DNA from 3 places in the Peribacillus sp. FSL K6-5616 genome. Region 3 is predicted to be linked to each of the others. Evidence: predicted binding sites of a transcription regulator. Region 3 holds the regulator's gene; each other region holds the start of a gene.
What was found. The regulator Rex, encoded in region 3, represses fermentation and respiration genes when NADH is low (regulators of the CRP and FNR family bind a similar motif). The targets are predictions, from matches to a motif close to TTGTGAAATATTTCACAA.
Positions count from the first base shown of each region.

Region 1: a site for Rex is predicted at 1,447-1,464, ahead of MHB45_RS19580 (DUF1641 domain-containing protein). Genes of this name have one in related genera too.
Region 2: a site for Rex is predicted at 1,492-1,509, ahead of qoxA (cytochrome aa3 quinol oxidase subunit II). Genes of this name have one in related genera too.

Region 1 covers NZ_JBBOYT010000001.1:4,045,719-4,049,003, reverse strand. The annotation lists gene MHB45_RS19585 (NAD(P)/FAD-dependent oxidoreductase) at 1-926, opposite strand, end outside; gene MHB45_RS19580 (DUF1641 domain-containing protein) at 966-1,397, opposite strand; gene MHB45_RS19575 (hypothetical protein) at 1,719-1,889, shown strand; gene MHB45_RS19570 (hydantoinase/oxoprolinase family protein) at 2,363-3,285, shown strand, end outside.
Region 2 covers NZ_JBBOYT010000001.1:74,341-77,625, forward strand. The annotation lists gene MHB45_RS00385 (hypothetical protein) at 193-507, shown strand; gene qoxA (cytochrome aa3 quinol oxidase subunit II) at 1,629-2,558, shown strand; gene qoxB (cytochrome aa3 quinol oxidase subunit I) at 2,633-3,285, shown strand, end outside.
Region 3 covers NZ_JBBOYT010000001.1:5,380,729-5,384,013, reverse strand. The annotation lists gene groL (chaperonin GroEL) at 1-165, opposite strand, end outside; gene groES (co-chaperone GroES) at 224-508, opposite strand; gene MHB45_RS26250 (CPBP family intramembrane glutamic endopeptidase) at 842-1,567, shown strand; gene MHB45_RS26245 (YdiK family protein) at 1,564-1,776, shown strand; gene MHB45_RS26240 (redox-sensing transcriptional repressor Rex) at 1,805-2,464, opposite strand; gene moaC (cyclic pyranopterin monophosphate synthase MoaC) at 2,498-3,004, opposite strand; gene MHB45_RS26230 (ABC transporter ATP-binding protein) at 3,138-3,285, shown strand, end outside.

The DNA of each region.
Region 1 (3,285 bases), 1.3 Mb from region 3:
GCATATGGACGGCCGCCTTCTGGAGGGAACGCAACGGCACTGTCGCCGACAACGAATACGTCTTTATGGGATTTGGATTGCAAATACTCATTGACGGTTGCTTTGCCGCGATCCACTTCAAGGCCTGATTCGCCTACGATAGGAAGAGCCGCAACTCCGCCTGTCCAAACAAGCGTATTGGCCGTTATCGTTTGTCCATCTTTCAATTCGATTCGATTTCCTTTAACACCCGTTACAGGCAGACCTGTCAAGAATTCAACGCCGCGTGCTTCCAAGCTTGTCATGGCACGTTCGATTAAGTGATCAGGCAGGACCGGAAGGATTTTTGGACCAGCTTCCACAAGCTTGATTTTCAAGTCCTTGAAGTCCACTCCGAACTTTTTGGCGATTTTAGGGAAATGGTCCACGATTTCACCGATTAACTCAACGCCCGTCAATCCGCCGCCGCCGATCACGATGGTTGCGTCCGCTTCATTATTCGTTTGAGAATATTCGCGGATGCGATCTTCGATATGTTTGTAAATCTTGTTAGCATCATTTACGGATTTCAAGACCATGCTGTTTTCCTCAAGTCCCGGAATGCCGAAGAATCCTGTTTGGCTTCCCAAAGCAACAACCAGGGCATCATAAGATAATGTGGAACCATTGGCAAGTTTCACTTCTTTATTATCAACCGAGAATGACTCCACTTTGGAAATGACAAGGTCGATATCTTTTCCTTTGAAAAGCTTTTCCAACGGAATGGAAACGGCTTGTTCAGAAATGGATCCGCCTGCAAGACGGTGCAATTCGGTGATGATTTGGTGCGTTGGAAATTGGTTCACCACCGTAACCTGCACTTCATCTTTATTGTAATATTCACGTACGGATAAAGCAGATAGTAATCCTGCGTAACCTGCACCTAAGATGACGATTTGTTTTGACATAGTTAATCCCCCGTCCTTACTGATTGAAAGTTTATCAAATTATTTTTGGTTTTTACGTTCTGCAGAGACTTCAAGAAAAGCTTGGGCGAAACGGAAAAGCTTTTGTGCTTCCGGATCTTTCATCATCCTTAACAGACCAAAAAGACCGATCACATCATTATTCGCTTCTGCACGATCCTTAGCTTCGATGGCATTTGCTGCAAGTCCTTTCACTGAATGGACCACAGGTGTCGCGATCTCCGAAATGGCGCTGACCGTATCATTTTTCAACACATCATCAGTCGCAACCGATTGAGCGAAATCATAAGACTTTGTTAAAATATTCACTAACTCAGTTAGTTTTGGTAACTGCTCGACTAAAGTGTTCAATGATTCCTGAACCTCAGGCTTCAATAATTGGTCCAGTACATCTAATTGTTTTTGGCGGGCATTAAGTTGTTCAGTTTGTGATTGGGTAATCGTTTCTGACATATCCAATTCTCCTTTGCAATAAGCATTTTGTTGATGTAATAAGAAAAACTTGTAAAATATTACACAATGTGAGACAAGAAAAAATACTAACAAAAATGTAATAAAAGCTAAACTATAGTATATCCCTTTAGTGGCTTGAAAACAGCTGATTTTTTAAAAAAGATTCATAAAATCATCTTTTCCTGCTTATTTGAAGTACAGATTTTAACGAAAATTACCTGTTTTTTCCTAAAGTGCACTTTAAGAGGGTGTCTGCCATCGACGCCTTTCATACATATTTCCATCTTGATTTGCCATCCTAAATGATGGAGGTGAATAAATGTGACTGATTCAGAATCTAAACTTACAGAAGAGAATAATGATAAGAAGCTTCATAAACTGGTTGGCAGTATGGAATATACTAAAGCGCAACTAATGGAAGGTATGAATGGAATTTCTGAAGTTTACCTCAAAAACAGCGAGGAAGGCACATCGGAAACACCTGATAAATAATATTGTTGTGTAAGCATAGCCAAACAGTTATGCTTACTTATTTTTGTAATAAATCGACTCTTCATTCTCAAACTGGAGTTATTTCAATATTCTAAAAATGGCCTTGACTTTATCATGAATTGACGTAAGATAAGGTATATAGCCATGGTGTAAACAGGTAGTTTTCTACTCTGCCATCGCCTAAAATGGACTCGGTGACTTAAAAAGATGAATCTATAAATAACTGTCGAATCTAATAGACTTCGCTGGCCAGCGAAGCTAATCCTAGATCAAAAACCAGTTATATCAATTATTTCTTATTGATATGACTGGTTTTTTTTATTTCATCATTCACCTTGTCCCGTTTTTGGCCTGAGAAAATCCAGCGGCTGGCTGCTACTCATTCACACAGTTGTATTTAGCGATGCAAATGGCGCGAGAGAATGTCAAAAGGTAAAAAGTATCTTAAATCTTGTAGCAGGGGTGGGAATTATATGATAGGTACGAAGCAAACTAGGCTCGCAATTGATGTAGGCGGAACATTTACGGATGTTTTCGTTTTTGATGAAAGCACGAAGGAAATTTCGATCACGAAAACGTCGTCGACTCCTCTGAATCCAGAGGTCGGTATTTTGGATGGAATTGCGAAAGCGGAAATCGATTGTGAAAATATTAAAGTTTTTTCCCATGGGACAACAGTGGGCACCAATGCCTTGATTGAAAGGAAGTTGCCAAAGACAGCATTGATCACATCCGCTGGATTTCGGGATGTATCGGAAATCCGCCGAGGAACCAAGCTTGAGTTATGGGATACATATGATGATGTAGCCAAACCGTACATTCAAGGAAGAGACCGTTTTGAAGTGGAAGAGCGCATCGATTTTGCAGGGAATGTCTTGACGGAAATCAATGAAGAGGAAGTACGGTCACTGGCAAGGAAATTAAAACGACGCGGTACCGAATCTATTGCGGTTTGCTTCATGAACTCGTATGTAAATGGAAGCAATGAGGCGAAAGTGAAACGAATCATCCAGGAGGAATTCCCGGATGTCTATATATGCATTTCAAGTGAAGTCCTTCCTGAGATTTTTGAGCATGAGCGCATGAGTACGACGATTGTCAATGCCGTTTTAGGACCGACTGTCAGCAACTATATTAAAACCCTTGAAGGTGAAATGAATAAACGGGGATATGAAGATGACATATTAGTGCTTCACTCAGGCGGAGGGGTGATGACATCCCAAACCGTTCCTCGTTATGCGGCAAGGCTTGCAAGCTCCGGAATCGCTGCAGGTGCGATTGCCAGTAAACATATCGCCCAGCTTTGCGGCTTTAATAATGCCATTGGTCTGGATATGGGAGGAACAAGCACTGATATTTCCTTGATGCATGAAGGGGATTTGCGGATTACTAAAGA
Region 2 (3,285 bases), 5.3 Mb from region 3:
AAAAGGTTAATAACGGAAAAATAGATAGTGTATTTGCACTGTTTTACATATTTTTCATATAGGCTTGAATGCCTAAGAGTGAATGGTAGCGGCTTCTATTTGTCAAGGTTTTCATCGTTAATATGTTAAAAAATAGAAAAGATTTGACAAATTTGTGAAATGTCATAAAATAGAAAGAAAGGGGATGAAATTATGGAAGCTAATCAGAAGATGTTAGATGCAGTGAAATGGGTATCGGGCACAGGTTGTGTAATCGGATTTATTATTTTTGCTTTAAGTTTTTTTGTAAGCGATTACAATAAGGATTATATATTTACCGTTGTTGGAATCGCCATCACACTAAGTGCAGCTGCCATTTTTCTAGTTGGTATATTTTTTGTCCTGACAGAAGAAATGGTAATGAATACACATAAAGGTGAAAGAATTGAACCGGAAACGACTAAAATCATAAAAATGAAATCAAAGGCTAAAACTCATACAAAAAGAAGTACGGAATTCAGTAACTAAAACCGAGAATATAGCGTAATGAACTGGCTCACTATCATCAGGTTCACTAACATGTTTGAACAAAACTAGCTGATTCGTTTATCAGGGAGCCAATTTGATTCCAATCATCGAATGCGCTTTCATATCATTTGTAACGATTAAATTTTAATACAATACACGGCACTCGTTATGTATTAAAATATTTTAAGGAACCCTTTCATTGAATGCATACGATGTGCTTGGATATCCAAACAGAACTGCCCGTATTCAGGAAGTTCTAACTTTACATTTTGAACTATATCCACGAGAAAAGGACATTTTTTCAAAGTCCTTTTTTTGTGGTTTTTTTTTGTACTTTTACTTGAAGATGCAATAAGGAAGTCGTGGGCTTCAAAGGAGGAGTTGAATGAACCGCCAAATGTCCTTTTCCAATAATGGTTTCAGTCCTATCCTGCTGACTGATAAACATGAACAGTTGCAACAAGTTTGACCGACCCCTGAATTATTTCATCCATGACTACTGCTAAAGCCTGTTTAGGAATACTGAGGGCAATGAGTATTGTGAGGGGAAAGAGCCCAATTACACACTCATGGTTTCCTTATATATATATAATATTGACCAGTGTTGGATCCTAAGAGTTTTGAGGCCTGGATTCAACATCGTATCCAGTGCGGTTATCATTTACCAACTTCCATGGCCGGGTTTAAAAAATCCGTTTTAAATCATGTTTTCCAACGATAAACACCTACTTGACAGGATAGGTAATATCATTCATATTCTTGAGTGGGGTTGAGGCAATATACACGGTGAGTATAATGAGGAATTTTCATTTCATTATATTAGAGTAATAATAAACGGATAGTGGATCGGTAATATATGCAATCCTGTACTGATAAGTGAATTTCCATAGGTATGTTATTAAACAATTATTATATTTCATTTGCTGAAGATTTTCGAACATTTCCGTTCATTTACCATCTTCTTACTGCTCTTTAATGAACTTTATGTGACAGATGTCACTTTGTATTGTCTTTTTTTAGACTTGGGATTAATATTGGTATGTCGGGGTTTGTGAACATGGTAACACTTTGTCCGAATAATTACCAATTGGAATTTTATTATGTAAGAAAGGGGTAGTACTATGAAAATAAAATGGGCTCTATTAACTATACTTTTTACTATTGCCACTGTGCTAACCGGTTGCGATAACCCATTAATGGTCTTGGACCCTAAAGGGCCAGTAGCTGCAACACAAGCAGATGTTATTATGATTTCGATATGGACAATGGCCTTTGTCGTCCTTGTCGTTATGGTACTGTATATTTTCATGATAATGAAATATCGTGCTTCCAAACAACGTGATGATTATGAACCGCCTCATATTGAAGGAAGTAAGGTTCTTGAAATAATTTGGGTTGCGATCCCAATTTTAATCGTCGCTTTCCTATCCGTTGTTACTGTTAAAACAACAAATGAAGTTGAGGCAACACCTAAAGGATACGGAGATCAAGAGCCTTTAATTATTTACGCTTCATCTTCCAACTGGAAGTGGCATTTTAGTTATCCGGAAGAAGATATCGAAACAGTCAACTATCTGTTTTTACCTACTAACCGACCAATTGAATTTAAACTTTACTCATTCGGTCCAATCTCAAGTTTCTGGATTCCGCAACTTGGAGGACAAAAATACGCGATGTCGGACATGGTTAACACGTTGCACTTAGCAGCTGATGTACCAGGAGAGTATATGGGTCGAAATTCAAACTTCAGTGGTTCAGGTTTTGCTCAGCAAACGTTCAACGTTAATGTACTTTCTGCAGAAGAATACGATAAGTGGGTAGATGAAATTAAAGCTACTGCTAAACCGATTACTGAGGAAAAATTCAATGAATTATTAAAACCTGGTCATGTGGGACAATCCACTTACACTGGAACTCACTTAGAGTTTTCACCAGCTCCTGAAGGGGAAAATGCTGGTCATGACCACGGATCTTCTGATACTGAAGAACATGATTCCAAGGATTCACACGAGGAACATTCAGAACACAGCAACATGAATCATGATCACTAAGAATTAATTTTCGTTCGATAAAACAACTAGGTTTACAAGATAAGGAATATTTTCCTGAAAGGAGTCACAAAAGTATGGATTACTTTGATCGATTTGCCGTACCTCATCCAAGTCCTGCGATTTATGCATCCATGGTTGCGATTGGTTTAACCATGATTGCGGTTGTTGCCGGAATTACCTATTTTAAAAAATGGGGTTACTTATGGCGTGAGTGGTTAACAACGGTTGACCATAAACGTATTGGTATCATGTACATCTTGGCAGCACTGCTTATGCTCTTCCGTGGTGGCGTCGATGCTCTTATGATGCGTGCTCAAACGGCTATTCCAGATAACGGTCTTTTGGATGGACAGCATTATAATGAGGTATTTACAACACACGGGGTCGTCATGATCCTGTTCATGGCTATGCCATTTATCATTGGGTTAATGAACATTGTTACACCATTACAAATTGGAGCGCGTGACGTAGCATTTCCACGTCTGAACGCAGTAAGCTTCTGGTTATTCTTCATGGGGGCAATGCTATTTAACATCTCTTTCGTAGTCGGTGGTTCCCCTGATGCAGGCTGGACATCTTACTTCCCGCTGGCAAGTAACGATTTCAGTGAATCAGTAGGTTCGAACTATTACGCGATTGCACTTCAAATAGCAGGTATCGGTACATTACTGACTGGTATCAACTTTATCGTAACAATCTTGAAAATGAGAGCACCTGGCATGAACTT
Region 3 (3,285 bases):
GATCGTCACACCGTCATTTGTGATAAGCGGCGAACCGAATTTTTTCTCAAGAACCACGTTACGACCTTTTGGTCCAAGCGTTACTTTAACTGCATCTGCAAGTGCGTCCACACCGCGAAGCATGGAGCGGCGAGCTTCTTCACTAAATTTAATTTCTTTAGCCATTTATAAGTACCTCCCTAAAATTTAAGAAAATTTTCGTTCAGTTAAGTATGATGTATAATTAGCCGATAACAGCTAGAATGTCGCTTTCACGTAAAATTAAGTATTCAGTGTCTTCGTATTTAACTTCAGTACCTGCATATTTTGAGAAGATAATTAGATCGCCTTGGGCAACCTCTAAAGCAACACGTTCGCCATTTTCAAGGACACGGCCAGTACCAACTGCTACTACCTTACCTTCTTGTGGCTTTTCTTTAGCAGTATCAGGAAGAACAATACCGCTTGCAGTTTTTTCTTCAGTTTGAACTAGTTCAATAATAACGCGATCACCTAATGGTTTTAACAAGTGAAACAACCTCCTCATATTCTCTTGATAATTTGTTTCATGATTATTAGCACTCTTCATCATCGAGTGCTAACACATTTATAATATTAAATAAACCGAGCCTTTTTTGCAAGTATCTTATTGAAAATTTTTTATTAATTTCTGATAAATTACGGGTAAACTACTTTAGCATAATGATTTCCTAAACATAGTCATTGAAATGTCATGTTAGGGGTACCTTTAAGTGGTGTTCTTCCCCAATTTTTGATACCATTTTGTAGTATGCGTTTATAGATTGTCCCCATGTCAGTAACGTTCCAAGCGGATGGGTGACTATAAAAGGAGTTTTCATTTTTGAAAAAAGAATATTGGTTCGTCATCATCACTTATATTGCCATGCAATTATCCAGTATTGTCGGGGTACCCATTTTCATGCTGATCGGGTCTTATACCGGAATGCCGGCTGATGAACTCGAAGTGAAATCTGCAGCATACTGGATAGTTTTCAGTTTTCTCGCTGCTTTATTCTTGATTCTTTTTTTAATGAGAAAAGATATGAGGGAAAAGCTGGACACGAGAAACCAAACTTCCGTATCCATGTCCATATTATGGGCAATTGCAGGAGTGTTCATGGCTCTTTTTGCGCAAAGCATTGCCGGAAGCATTGAACAAATGCTTGGGGTGGAGTCTGAATCTGAAAATACGCAGCAACTCATTTCACTCATTTACAAAGTCCCCATGGTCATTTTCGTCACTTCAGTAATTGGACCTATATTGGAAGAATTAATTTTCCGTAAAATCATTTTCGGATCACTTCATAAACGCTTTAACTTCTTTATTTCAGCTTTAATCAGCTCAGTTATTTTCGGCTTGGCGCATGGTGAATTTGAACATCTTCTTTTATATACGGCAATGGGCTTCACTTTTGCTTTCCTTTATGCGAAAACAGGCCGCATTCTCGTATCCATGAGCGCTCATATTGCGATGAACACGCTTGTTATCATCCTTCAAGTGGTATATCGGGAGGATATTGAGAAGATGCTAGATACTGCACAGGCCTTCATCGGAGGTTTATTATGAAACGTCAATCACCATTATTCATGGGCATCATTTATGCAGGCTTAGGAGCTCTTTTTACCGCTATCGCAATTCAAACCGTCAATTCTTCAGGATGGGGACTCTTTGCCTACATACTTGTCCTTATTGCGACTCTTGATTTTGGATCGGGATTACGCATGATCATGCTGCACTTTAAGATTAAATCCGCACAAAAAAATAAGAAAAAATAAAAAAACGCTGCATGGCTGCAGCGTTTTTTCATTCCTCCAAAGCGGCTTCTTCCACTACCGGATAATGTTTCAGGAAGTAGATGAGCGACTGAAGTTCCACGGCCAGGTCAATGTGGTGGACCCTTATGGATGGCGGCACGGTCAGCCGTGCAGGTGTGAAATTCAATATTCCTTTTATGTCAGCTTTGACTAGACGATCGGTTATCGTCTGGGCTACCTGTGCAGGCACTGTCAATATAGCCGCAGTAATATTATTTTCCTGCAATAGTGTATCGATTTGATCCATATGGTAGATGGGCACATCAGCTATTCGCTTGCCGACCTTTTCTTCAGAAACTTCGAAAGCCATTTCAATTTTTGTATTATTATTTTTCATGAAATTGTAATTTAAAAAAGCGGTTCCTAAATTCCCCACTCCGATTAAAGCGACTTTGGTCAATTCGTCTTGATCTAGTGTTTTCCTGAAGAAGGATAATAAATAATTGACATTGTAGCCGTAGCCTTTTTTCCCAAGCGCGCCAAAGTAGGAAAAATCACGGCGAATGGTAGCAGAATCCACTTTTACGGCTTCACTTAGCTCAGCCGAGGAAACTCTTTGTTTGCCTGAGGAATGTAAGTTCTTTAAAAATCGATAATACAATGGCAACCTTTTGGCTGTTGCCTGCGGTATCTTTGGGTCATGGTTCATTGTTCTTCCCCGCCTTCACACATGCTTTTCAACTTAATCTCTATCTGTTCGTTTTACTTGCCTTTTATAATCGCTACTAGACACTCCGCCTGTTTTCTCCACTAAGAATGTAGGCCCGATCACCATTCCCTTATCAATGGCCTTACACATGTCATAAACAGTCAAGGCAGTCACGGATGCAGCTGTTAACGCTTCCATTTCCACACCTGTACTCCCTTTTGTCTTAGCTTCCGTTTCAATCCTAAGCCTATATCCTTGTTCTTCTTTTTCCCAATCAAAGGCTATATTGACCCCTTGCAGAGCAATGGGATGGCACATCGGAATTATATTGGATGTATTTTTGCTGGCCATGATTCCTGCAACTTGTGCAACAGCCAGTACATCCCCTTTTTTCATTTTATGGTTCGTGACCAATTCATATATTTCATCATTCAATAAAATGCTCGACTGAGCCACTGCCGTCCGGGTTGTTTCAGGCTTAGCACTCACATCGACCATTTTGGCCCTGCCCTGTTCATTAAAATGCGTTAAGTCTCCCATTTAAGTAACCCCTCCTAAATCATACACTATTATTCCACTTTATGTAACAGCTTTTCTTTCAGCTTGGAACCAAGCTGTTGCCGATAATAACTAAAATACGTTAAACTAACAGTAATCAATTGAGGTGAAATCTATGATTTTATTACAAATCAATCAACTATCGAAATATTATGGAGCTGAACTTATTTTATCAAATATGAAGCTCGAAGTTCAAAATAAAGATCGAATTGCCCTTGTCGGCCGAAATGGCGCCGGCAAATCCACTCTGCTAAAAATCATTG